2 regions of the Microcystis sp. BLCC-F210 genome follow, and region 2 is predicted to be linked to the other one. Evidence: predicted binding sites of a transcription regulator. Region 2 holds the regulator's gene; the other holds the start of a gene.

Region 1 (5,264 bases), 2.1 Mb from region 2:
AAAGTTCTTTTAACTCAAACAAATAGAGATATAGAGGTCGTTAATCTAGCAGAAGAAAGAAAAGACGATTTAATGCAAGACTTCGTGAGTATAATTACCTCATTTTGCGCTCGATTATACTCATTAAGACGACGAAATAGAAAGATAGAATGTTTAATTAAATGCCTTGAGGAGAATGATGAAATTAGTTCAAAAACATCTAATTAAATTTAATCACAAAAATTATTCAGTAATTGATAAATTAGGATTTTTATCGAAGAATCTCTATAATTGTGCTGTTTATTTAAACCGTCAAGTTTTCTTTTCACATCAACCATTTTTAACAATGACTGAGTTACATCATGCCTTAAAAATGAGTCCAGATTATCAAGTCTTACCCGCCAAAGTAAGTCAGTTAGCATTAAAGCAAGTAGAAAAAACCTTTAAATCCTACCAAAAAGCGAAAGAACAATACAAAAAATCGCCAGATAAATTTACAGGAGAGCCTAAGTTGCCAAGATACAAAGACAAGGAAAAAGGTAGAAACGTTTTAACTTATAACTATCAAGCCATTTCTAAAAAAGCGTTGAAGCAAGGTTTAATCAAGCTATCAGGGACTAATTTAGAATTTAAAACTAATTTAAAGGAAGTCTTAGAGGTTAGGATTATTCCTAAATTGGGTGCTTATTGTTTAGAGATTGTCTATGAACAACCATCCTCATCAAGTCAAGAGGGAGAAAGATATGCTTTTATCGATTTAGGCTTAAATAACCTAGCTGCTGTTACCTCTAATATTCCCGAATTTCAGCCAACGTTAGTATGTGGAAAAGCCTTAAAATCCTGCAATCAAAAGTACAACAAGACACTAGCTAAACTCAAATCGGAATTACCCAGTCTCCAGAAGACCAGTAAAAGAATACAAGGTTTAACTTTAAAGCGTAATTGCCAGGTGGATTATTACCTCCACACCGCTAGTAAATATGGCTCTACCGAACCTGTCATGTAAAACTATTAACAACTTATGCTTGTAAAGCTTGTATAGTAAAGCTTTGAGTTTTTGTTAGATTGATATTTATCAACTTTAGAGCATTGCTGGACAGAGAGGGAGCTTGGGGAATTTTCTACATTGTAAGTTCGGAAGAACCGTAAATATATTATTGATAAATTACTAGCTCATCAAATTAACCTTTTAGTTATTGGTCATAATCAAGGCTGGAAACAAAACCTTAATATTGGGGATAGAAATAACCAGTCATTTGTAAATATTCCTCATTCAAGGTTTATCGAACAACTTACCTATAAAGCAAATTTGGTAGGAATAGAGGTCAAAACAACTAATGAAAGCTATACCTCTAAATGTAGTTTCTTGGACTTAGAGTCTATTCAAAAGCAAAAAAGCTATTTAGGCAAGAGAATTAAAAGAGGACTATTCAGAAGCTCGTCGGGTTATTTCTATGGAGCAGATATTAATGGTTCCTTAAATATTGGAAGAAAGGTAGTCGGAGAGGCCGCCTTTAGCGGGAATCCGATAGAGAGGTTCGTAGTTAACCCCGTACGGGTCAAAGCGTACAAAGCTAATTCTAGATGCAATATTTGCGTACAGAATTAGTAACTATTACCAGACAGAGGAAGTTGAGCATTTGTGAGGAAAAAAAACCTGTCCCTAATGCCGACGATAAAGAGAAAAGGGACAGATTGGCTCAATTGAATGAGATTATTTTGAAGGGCCAGACGGCATCAGGAATTACATCATACCCATGCCGCCCATGCCGCCCATGCCGCCCATGCCGCCCATGCCGCCCATGCCGCCCATGCCGCCCATATCGGGGGCTGCGGCTTCTTTAACGGGTTTTTCGACCACGAGGGCTTCCGTAGTTAAGACCATACCGGCAATAGATGCGGCATTTTGAACGGCTGACCGTACTACTTTAGCGGGATCGATAATTCCGGCGGCGATTAAGTCTTCGTACTTGCCGGTGAGGACATTGTAACCGACGCTAAAAGCAGTTTCGCGCACACCTTCCACGATCACATCCCCTTCCACACCGGCGTTATTAGCTAACTGACGCAGGGGTGCTTCTAGGGCTTTAGCGACGATATCGGCGGCGACTTTTTCCTCATCGTTAGTGAGAGAAGCCTTATAGCCAGCGACTTTCGAGGCCAAGTGAATCAAGGTTGTACCACCGCCCGGGACGATACCTTCTTCCACGGCGGCTTTGGTGGCATTGAGGGCATCTTCGATGCGGAGTTTACGATCCTTGAGTTCGGTTTCTGTGGCTGCCCCGACTTTAATCACGGCCACACCGCCGGCTAATTTAGCGATGCGTTCCTGTAATTTTTCCTTATCGAATTCGGAATCGGTTTCTTCTAACTGTTTTTTCAGTTGGGCGAGACGTTTCTGCACATCGGCTTTATTGCGGCTGTCTCCGGAGGCGACAATAATTGTATTGTCTTTTTCTAGGGTGATTTTTGCCGCTTGCCCTAGCAGATCAAGGCTAACCGTGTCAAGACTTAAGCCCACTTCTTCGGAAATCAGACGACCGCCGGTGAGGATGGCGATATCTTGTAAAACCGCCTTGCGACGTTCCCCAAAACTGGGGGCTTTGATGGCGACGACATTTAAGACACCCCGGGCCTTGTTGACTACTAGAGTGGCTAAGGCTTCGCCGTCCACATCTTCGGCGATAATTAATAGGGGACGACCTTGACGGGCAACGGCTTCGAGGACGGGGACTAATTCAGCGATCGCACTGATTTTTTTATCGGTAATCAGGATCAGGGGGTTGTCGTACTCGACGATCTGTCTTTCCTGATCGGTGATGAAATAGGGGGAGATATAACCGCGATCGATCTGCATCCCTTCCACTACTTCTAATTCGGTGGTTAAAGATTTCGATTCTTCCACGGTGATTACGCCATCGGTGGTGACTTTTTCCATGGCGGTGGCGATCATTTGTCCCACTTCTTCATCGTTGCCGGAAGAAACGGTGGCCACTTGAGCGATCGCATCTCCAGCGATCGGTTTAGCGACGGCGGCGATTTCTTCCACCAGATAGGCGATGGTTTTGTCTAGTCCGCGTCTTAAGGCGACGGGATTGGCCCCGGCGGTAACGTTTTTCAGACCTTCTTTAATTAAAGCCTGGGCGATGATGGTGGCGGTAGTGGTGCCATCGCCCGCTAAATCCTTGGTTTTTGCCGCTACTTCCTGAATTAATCTCGCCCCGGTGTTTTCGAGGGGATCGGACAATTCGATTTCTTTGGCGACGGTGATACCGTCATTAACGATCTGGGGGGCGCCGTATTTCTTTTCTAACAAGACATTGCGTCCTTTCGGACCGAGGGTGATTTTTACCGCATCGGCCAAGGCGTTGACACCTCTTTCTAGGGCGCGACGGGATTCATCTTTGAAGGCAATGATTTTGGACATGGTATCGCTGTTGTAATAGGACTCCTTATAGTTAATTTAGCACTCTTAGGGCTTGAGTGCTAATCCCGGTGTGCGGTTATTGAGGAGATAAGGGTGTTATGTCTCCACGGCAGACTGAATTGAGTTAAAAAAATAAAAATTTATCAAGATTTATGAATAATTGCAGAAAATCAATGATAACTATTGTAGTATCGAGAAAATAATCGAATTTGAGCCAATTTTCGCCTTTTTTTAGGAGAAGACAATCATGATTAATCTGAATCCTGCTATCGAACAAAAAATTAATGAATTTATTCTGAAAGTTAAATTAGCTCACCAAAAAGAAGCCACTTCCACCACTGTGGAATTACAAAAGAAAAATGAGTCTTTGATTGCTGAACTGAAGAATAACTTAGACAAATATAGTTCAATTCCTGAAGTAGATGAACCCTTTGAAAAGTTAGTCAAGGAATTTAAAGATAATTTTGCACAACTACAAATGCAAGAAGAAAGTGTTTTATTTCAAACTTTAGACGATTTAATCAATGAAATTAAAGCTAGAGATGAGGTGATCAAACTAAATAAAAGAATTGATATTTTACTGGGAAAAACCAAAGAACAAGTAGCGGGATTCCCTCCAGAATTAGACCGGGAAGTACAGGGAGAATTAGCCAAATTAATTAAAATACTGGGGATAGCGCAGGTAGAACTCATGAACATTTCAAAACCTTGTGATATCATGCAAGTAAAGTCGGTAGTAGATGCCGGGGAAATTGCGATTAAATCTTTAACAGGTCAACCTAATATTGTTTTGGCACAAAAATTACGCTACGCTGCAACAACGGGATTAAGAGAAATCCAAAAAGGTTCTAGTCGTCGTTTACGTCGTTTAGCAAACTTCACAGATAATCTTTTCCATTCTTTCAAAATACCTACGAAAGTTTTAATTGGATTAGTGTTCGCTTTCCCTGTAAATTGGTTTATTATGAACTTCTCTCCGGTGAAAGAGTTACTCTTCTTACCTCCAATCATAAAATCTAGTAGCCAAAATACTCAGGGAGAAGGTAACCAAAATACTCAGGAAGAAGGTAACCAAAATACTCCAGGAGAAGGTAACCAAAATGCTCCAGGAGAAGGTAACCAAAATACTCCAGGAGAAGGTAACCAAAATACTCAGGGAAAAGGTAACCAAAATACTCCAGGAGAAGGTAACCAAAATGCTCAGGGAGAAGGTAACCAAAATACTCCAGGAGAAGGTAACCAAAATACTCAGGGAAAAGGTAACCAAAATACTCAGGGAAAAGGTAACCAAAATACTCAGGCAATTATACGTTTGATGTGGATAACAGGCACTTTAGGGGGAGGAGTTAGTCTTCTAACTCGTTTGCAAGATTTTGATAATCCCAAAAATCAAAAATATGACGATGACCTCTTGCCATTGTTAATTGGTTTAACCAAACCCATTTTAGGGGGAAGTTTCGCTTTCTTTATTATGCTAATTCTTCAATCTAACATTTTTCCTATACAAATTCGGAGTGGCAATGGAGATAAGGGGAATGACACCTATTTACTTTTGGCAATGGCTTTTGTGGCTGGATTTAGCGAACGTCTTATTCCCGATTTAATTAGTCAAGTAGAGAAAAAAGTAACTGTAGAGGCTAGTTCCACTGGACAGGGACTACCTCCAGACAAAAAAGGATAACTCCCATTTACCCCGATTTCGGGTTAATGGGAATAGCCAAAGCTTGAACTTGAATTTTTTTTAACTCGGAAACTAATCGAATCGCCTGCTGTTCGTAGAGGGGAGCGCCCAGGGTCGCTGGCAAATTTTCCATGAGATCGCTGGCGGTTTTCAGGGGACAATTAGAAAAACGACTGA
Region 2 (5,264 bases):
GAGTTACCCAGGGAGACATCGGTGAGGAGACAGAAAAAACGCGAGCGAGTGCCTTGCACCACCAAAAACTTACCGACTCGCATATCTTCTACCGAAATATCCGGATAAAGACGGATTTCTAAACCTTCACTCAGGGAACCTTGAATAACCGATCCGAGGGGTTGTTCACTCATGCTAACCTTTATTTGTGGCGATGAATTATGAATTATGAATTATGAATTATGAATGAGGAAGTGTTTTCAGTAAACAGTAAACAGCAAAAAGACAGTAGGAAACTGGAAGATGTACCAAACTAAGCCTGAATCCGCCGTATTTAATACTTCCCACTTAATACATACTGCACACTTAAAACTCAAATCTGATAACTGATTCAAGTCAGTTGATTTTTTTTCGGTCTATCTAGGCTAAAAATGAGGGGTTCGCAGGCAGGCACGGATTCCCATTATGAATATAAGTGTATGTCAAGTGATGGGGTTTTGTCAAGGGCTTTAAGAAAAAAAATCCGGTCTATGAACGGGAAGCAAGGAAATAGCCAAGGGAGAAGAGAATGCCACTAAAAAAGTGAAGATTAACCGCTATAAACTTGCAGTTACTGACTAGCTGAGGTTGGTCGTGATTTTGGTTAACGTGGTGGACTAATTGCCAAGCGAAAGGGAGACTAAGAAAGATTAAAAGAGTGAGAGGGGGATAAACTTGCAGCAGGACAAAAACTACCGTTAAAACGTAAACGAGAACCGTCACTGCGGTTAAAACTCTAGAACCTTTCAAAGTACCTAAACGGGCAATAGGTGATTTTTTACCCGCTTTGAGATCATCGGCAACTTGATGGAAATGGGAACAAAAAAGGATGATAGAAGTGGTAATTCCGATAATAATTGAAGCCGCTAGACTAGAGAGAGAAAAAGCACCAACTTGGGAATAGTAGGCAGCGGCAATCGCCAAGGGTCCAAAAGTAAAGAAACAGATAATTTCACCTAATCCTTGATAACCAAGACGGAAGGGAGGCCCTTGATAGGTATAGCCCAAAAAACAGCAGAGGGCGATTAATTCTAGGATAGTCCAATCGCCTCGCCAATAACTAATAGCAAATATACCAGCAATACCCACTAATAGAAAAAGATTACTCAGCCAGAAAATTAAAGATTTATTGCCAGTTAAATTAACGATCGAATGAGCTTTATTAACATCGATCCCGGTATCGGCATCAAAAACATCATTACTGAGATTTAACCAAGCGAGAATTAAAATAGCTGAGAGGATAAAAGTGACAAAAATCGGGGGAGAAAATCGACCTGTTTCCTGATAAGCGATCGCTGTTCCCAAAATAATCGGTATAATCGCCACACTATACATTGGTGGTTTCAGGGCTGCTAACCAGAGTTTTTTGGGTGAGGGAGTGGTGATAGTATCGGTGGTCATAGCTGAATAATAATCAGGAAAACTCGATCGCTCTAGGGATAAAAAACGAGGGTTTAAGGTAGAATTATAGCTTTTTGTGCCTCCACTAGAAAGACGGCATTTCCTATTTGTGATGATAAACAGAAGTTATTAAAAATGGCAGGGGTGCAGGGGATGCGCCCAAAATTTCCTATAGGGTGTTATTCTCTAGACGGTAAACTGAAAATTCCTATAACTTTCCTAGCCACCGATGAGAGCGATCGCTAAAGATGATATTCTTTATATTCACCATGAGGATGTGCCGGTTTATAAAAAAGGCGGTTCAGTGGTGAGAAATAGTTATTTTTGGGCGCTAAAATCGATCGCCTGTGGAGCGCGTCGGGGACAGGATTGGGAGTTCGATGCAGAGGTGTGGGTGGCGCTGGTGCGGATGTTGCTCTGTTTTGCCAATTCTGGCTATTTGGGGGATGGTGAGACAATTTTAGAGTTTACTGTCGATTGTCCTATTCCCGAACCTTTGCGGGGGATATCTACTTACTTATAGCCTCGCTGAGATAGTTAGCGGTGGATTCCACTAGGGGAATAGTATTTTCGTATAACATTCGCGTCGGTCCGATAATACCAACACTACCGACGGGAGTATCTCCCTGTTTATAAAAAGCGGAGATAAGAGTACAAGGACGCATGGATTCCAGAGGATTTTCAGAACCAATGGTGATTTTGACTTTTTTAGCTGATTTTTCTGGTTCTGGTCTTTGTAAAATCAGGGGTAAAAGGCGATCCTGTTCTGCTTCCAATAGATGCAGTAACATTTGTACTTGTTGCCATTGGGCGAATTCTGGCTGTCGAATGACTTCAGCGACACCATGGACGATAATCTCTGGGATGGCAGTGGATTGGAGACTAGCGCTGATTTCTTGGCTTAATTGTTGGAGAAAATGGGTATAACGGGTAAATTCTCGCTCGATTTGCTGCCAATCGAGGTTAATTAAATCTGCCAAGCAATAACCCTTTAATTTTTCCCCGAGAAAATTAGAGAGGATTTGTAATTCTTCTGCTAATCCATCCTCCTTGTCCGTTGCCATAGACTCAGGAATCTCTATCATAACCGAGCGTGTTTGTAAACTATCTGTAACAATAATTAACATGATCTGCCGGTCAGAGACGGGGATTAATTGCAGATGACGCAGGGTATTAGTGAGGGTGTGGGGAAGGGTAACGATAGCGATATAACCGCTTAAACCGGCTAAAAACTGGGTGGCCCGTTGCAGCAGACTTTCGAGACTCCAAGCGGGAGATTTAGCGTTTTGATGCAGATAATAGCCGATTTTTTCGCCGATACGGTCATCGGGAGTCATTAACTCATCGACGTAGAGACGATAACCCCAATCGGAGGGAATACGTCCGGAGGAAGTGTGGGGTTGATAGAGTAAACCTTCTTTTTCCAGTTTACCGAGAGCATTGCGAATCGTGGCGGAACTAACAGTAAATTTGTACTCCTCCAGCAGAGTTTTCGAGCCAACCGGTTCGGCCGTGGCGATATAATGTTGAATTGTCGCCTTTAAGATATGTTGATAGCGATCGCTGAGATTAGTTCTAGCGGACATAGGGGAATAATCTTAAGATAAAGATTTATAACATTTTTCTAGACAGTATAACGCTTAATCAGTTATCAGTAATCAGTAATCAGTAATCAGTAATCAGTTATCAGTTATCAGTAGTCAGTTATCAGTCGGGATCATCTCATTTATGCAAGTGAGTAATTATACTTATCCATAAAACTGTTTCTAGCAAGGCTTTCAAAATAGCTTGACATAAAAACCTGATTTAGGGGTTACAAAGGTGAGATGCTCCCTATCAGTCCTCCGTGGGGAGAAAGGGGATAGTTTGCCCCTCTCTTTTCCCGATGGGGGCTATAAAAATTAGTAACGGGGAATATTAGGATCGACGAGGAGGGAATAAGCATCGATGCCGCCGTTAATATTTTTAACATTAGTAAAACCCTGACTTTGTAGCCATTGGCACATTTGCAGGGATCTCATGCCATGGTGACAGATAACGAGGGTTTCCGCTTGGGGGTTGAATTGGCTGGCAATAGTGGGCGACCATTCTTGGTATTGACTCAAGGGTAAAATGGTAAAATTGGCCACAAATGCCATGGCAACTTCCTCCGGTTCGCGCACATCAATAAGTTGTAAATTAGGATCATGATCGGCTAAACGGAGAGCGAGTTCATGGACGCTAATTTCGGGAATGCTCATAGATTTGGTCTTAAGAATCGGTTATCTTTCCTTTAGAGTAGCAAATCGAGGGACCCTGAGCGGTTAGGTACTTGCGTAGGAATAATATCGCAGCCAAGTGGGGGGATTTGGTCAGTGCCAGAGCGGGGGGGTGATATAATGGGGAAAGGGCGGGTATTGAAGACATTGATGCTTTTTAGTACGCCGATTAATCGACAAGCTGAATTTCGATGAATATTGAACAAGCCGTTATCGAAAACTTGCGAAAACTTCCTTTAGAAAAACAACAAGAAGTCTTAAACTTCAGCCAATTTCTAACTCAGAAAACTTCGCCAAAAATTGAAGAGATGACCTCCCACGAAAAAGCAGAAGATTGGCTAAAATTTCTGGAAAGTCAACCCAAGGATACCCCCGGATTACCCAATGAAGCCTTAGGGCGTGAAACTATCTATGACTAATGGCTAACTATCTATTTGATACCAATATTTTACTGAGGCTGAGTGACAGAATTTCCGCTAATTATGCCTTGTACTGAATTCTCTCCCTCTCCTTTCTCCCCATCTCCCCACTTCATAATTCATAATTCATAATTCATAATTCATAATTTCTCCCAGCTTATGATTCCCCTACAATTAACCCTAAAAAATTTTCTCAGTTATCGCGAGGCAGTGCTAGATTTTCGCGGATTACATACTGCCTGTATTTGTGGTGCCAATGGTGCGGGAAAATCCTCTTTACTCGAAGCAATTACTTGGGCAATTTGGGGAGAAAGTCGCGTCTCGATTGGTGATGATGTCATTCATGCGGGCAGCGATTATGCGCGGGTAGATTTCGAGTTTAGTTATGGGGGAGAAATCTATAAAATTATCCGTAGTCGTCACCGGGGGGGGAAAGCTTCTGGTTTAGATTTTCAGGTGATTAATGATCAAAGTTTTCGTCCTTTATCGGGTAAAAGTATTAAAGATACCCAAGCACAGATTAATACTTATCTAAAAATAGACCATAAAACTTTCATTAATTCTGCTTATTTACGACAGGGACAAGCGGACGAATTTATGAAACAGCCTCCCAGTGGTCGTAAACAAATCTTAGCAGAATTATTACAACTCGATCGCTATGAAATTTTAGCGAACAAAGCTAAGGATATATCGAAACAATTTGATGGACAGTCCCTCCAAATCGAGCAGCAAGTAGAAACTATCAAACTCCGTCTTCAGGAGAAAAATTCTTATCAGGAACACCTGCAAGAGTTAAACACCCAAATTAACCAAATTAATCAAGAACAAGAGGTAAATAATCAGCGTTTACAGCAACTGCAAGGGGAAGAAAATCAGCGTCAGAATTGGGAAAAACAGCTGCAGTGGCAAAGAGAACAGGAGCGAGGTTTATTAGCAGAAATCGAGAGATTAGACCGGGAAAAAGTTAGTCTAGACAATCAATTAAATCAAATAAGGACTACTCTTCATCGCAAAAATGACATTATCACTGCACACGAGCGCCTAATCAATCTAGACCAGAAAGAGGCCAGTTTGTCAAGTCAATTGCAAGCTTGGCAACAGGCCCAGTATGATAAACAACAATTAGAACAGAAATTACAGCAAAAAATTAACGAATTTACCCTTCCTA

What was found. The regulator HrcA, encoded in region 2, represses chaperone genes, less so after heat shock. The targets are predictions, from matches to a motif close to TTAGCACTCNNANNNTNNGAGTGCTAA.
Region 1: groL (chaperonin GroEL) is a predicted target of HrcA. The motif match lies at 3,443-3,469, and genes of this name have one in related genera.

Annotation. Positions count from the first base shown of each region.
Region 1 is NZ_CP169647.1:3,593,421-3,598,684, forward strand. Features, by position in the region: gene ACE3JL_RS17325 (IS607 family transposase) at 1-207, shown strand, start outside; gene ACE3JL_RS17330 (RNA-guided endonuclease InsQ/TnpB family protein) at 176-985, shown strand; partial or broken gene ACE3JL_RS17335 (IS200/IS605 family accessory protein TnpB-related protein) at 1,127-1,588, shown strand; gene groL (chaperonin GroEL) at 1,724-3,406, opposite strand; gene ACE3JL_RS17345 (hypothetical protein) at 3,654-5,087, shown strand; gene ACE3JL_RS17350 (potassium channel family protein) at 5,095-5,264, opposite strand, start outside.
Region 2 is NZ_CP169647.1:710,113-715,376, forward strand. Features, by position in the region: gene ACE3JL_RS03510 (ATP-binding protein) at 1-173, opposite strand, end outside; gene menA (2-carboxy-1,4-naphthoquinone phytyltransferase) at 508-1,419, opposite strand; gene ACE3JL_RS03520 (hypothetical protein) at 1,649-1,942, shown strand; gene hrcA (heat-inducible transcriptional repressor HrcA) at 1,929-3,005, opposite strand; gene ACE3JL_RS03530 (rhodanese-like domain-containing protein) at 3,321-3,659, opposite strand; gene ACE3JL_RS03535 (hypothetical protein) at 3,869-4,096, shown strand; gene sbcC (exonuclease subunit SbcC) at 4,256-5,264, shown strand, end outside.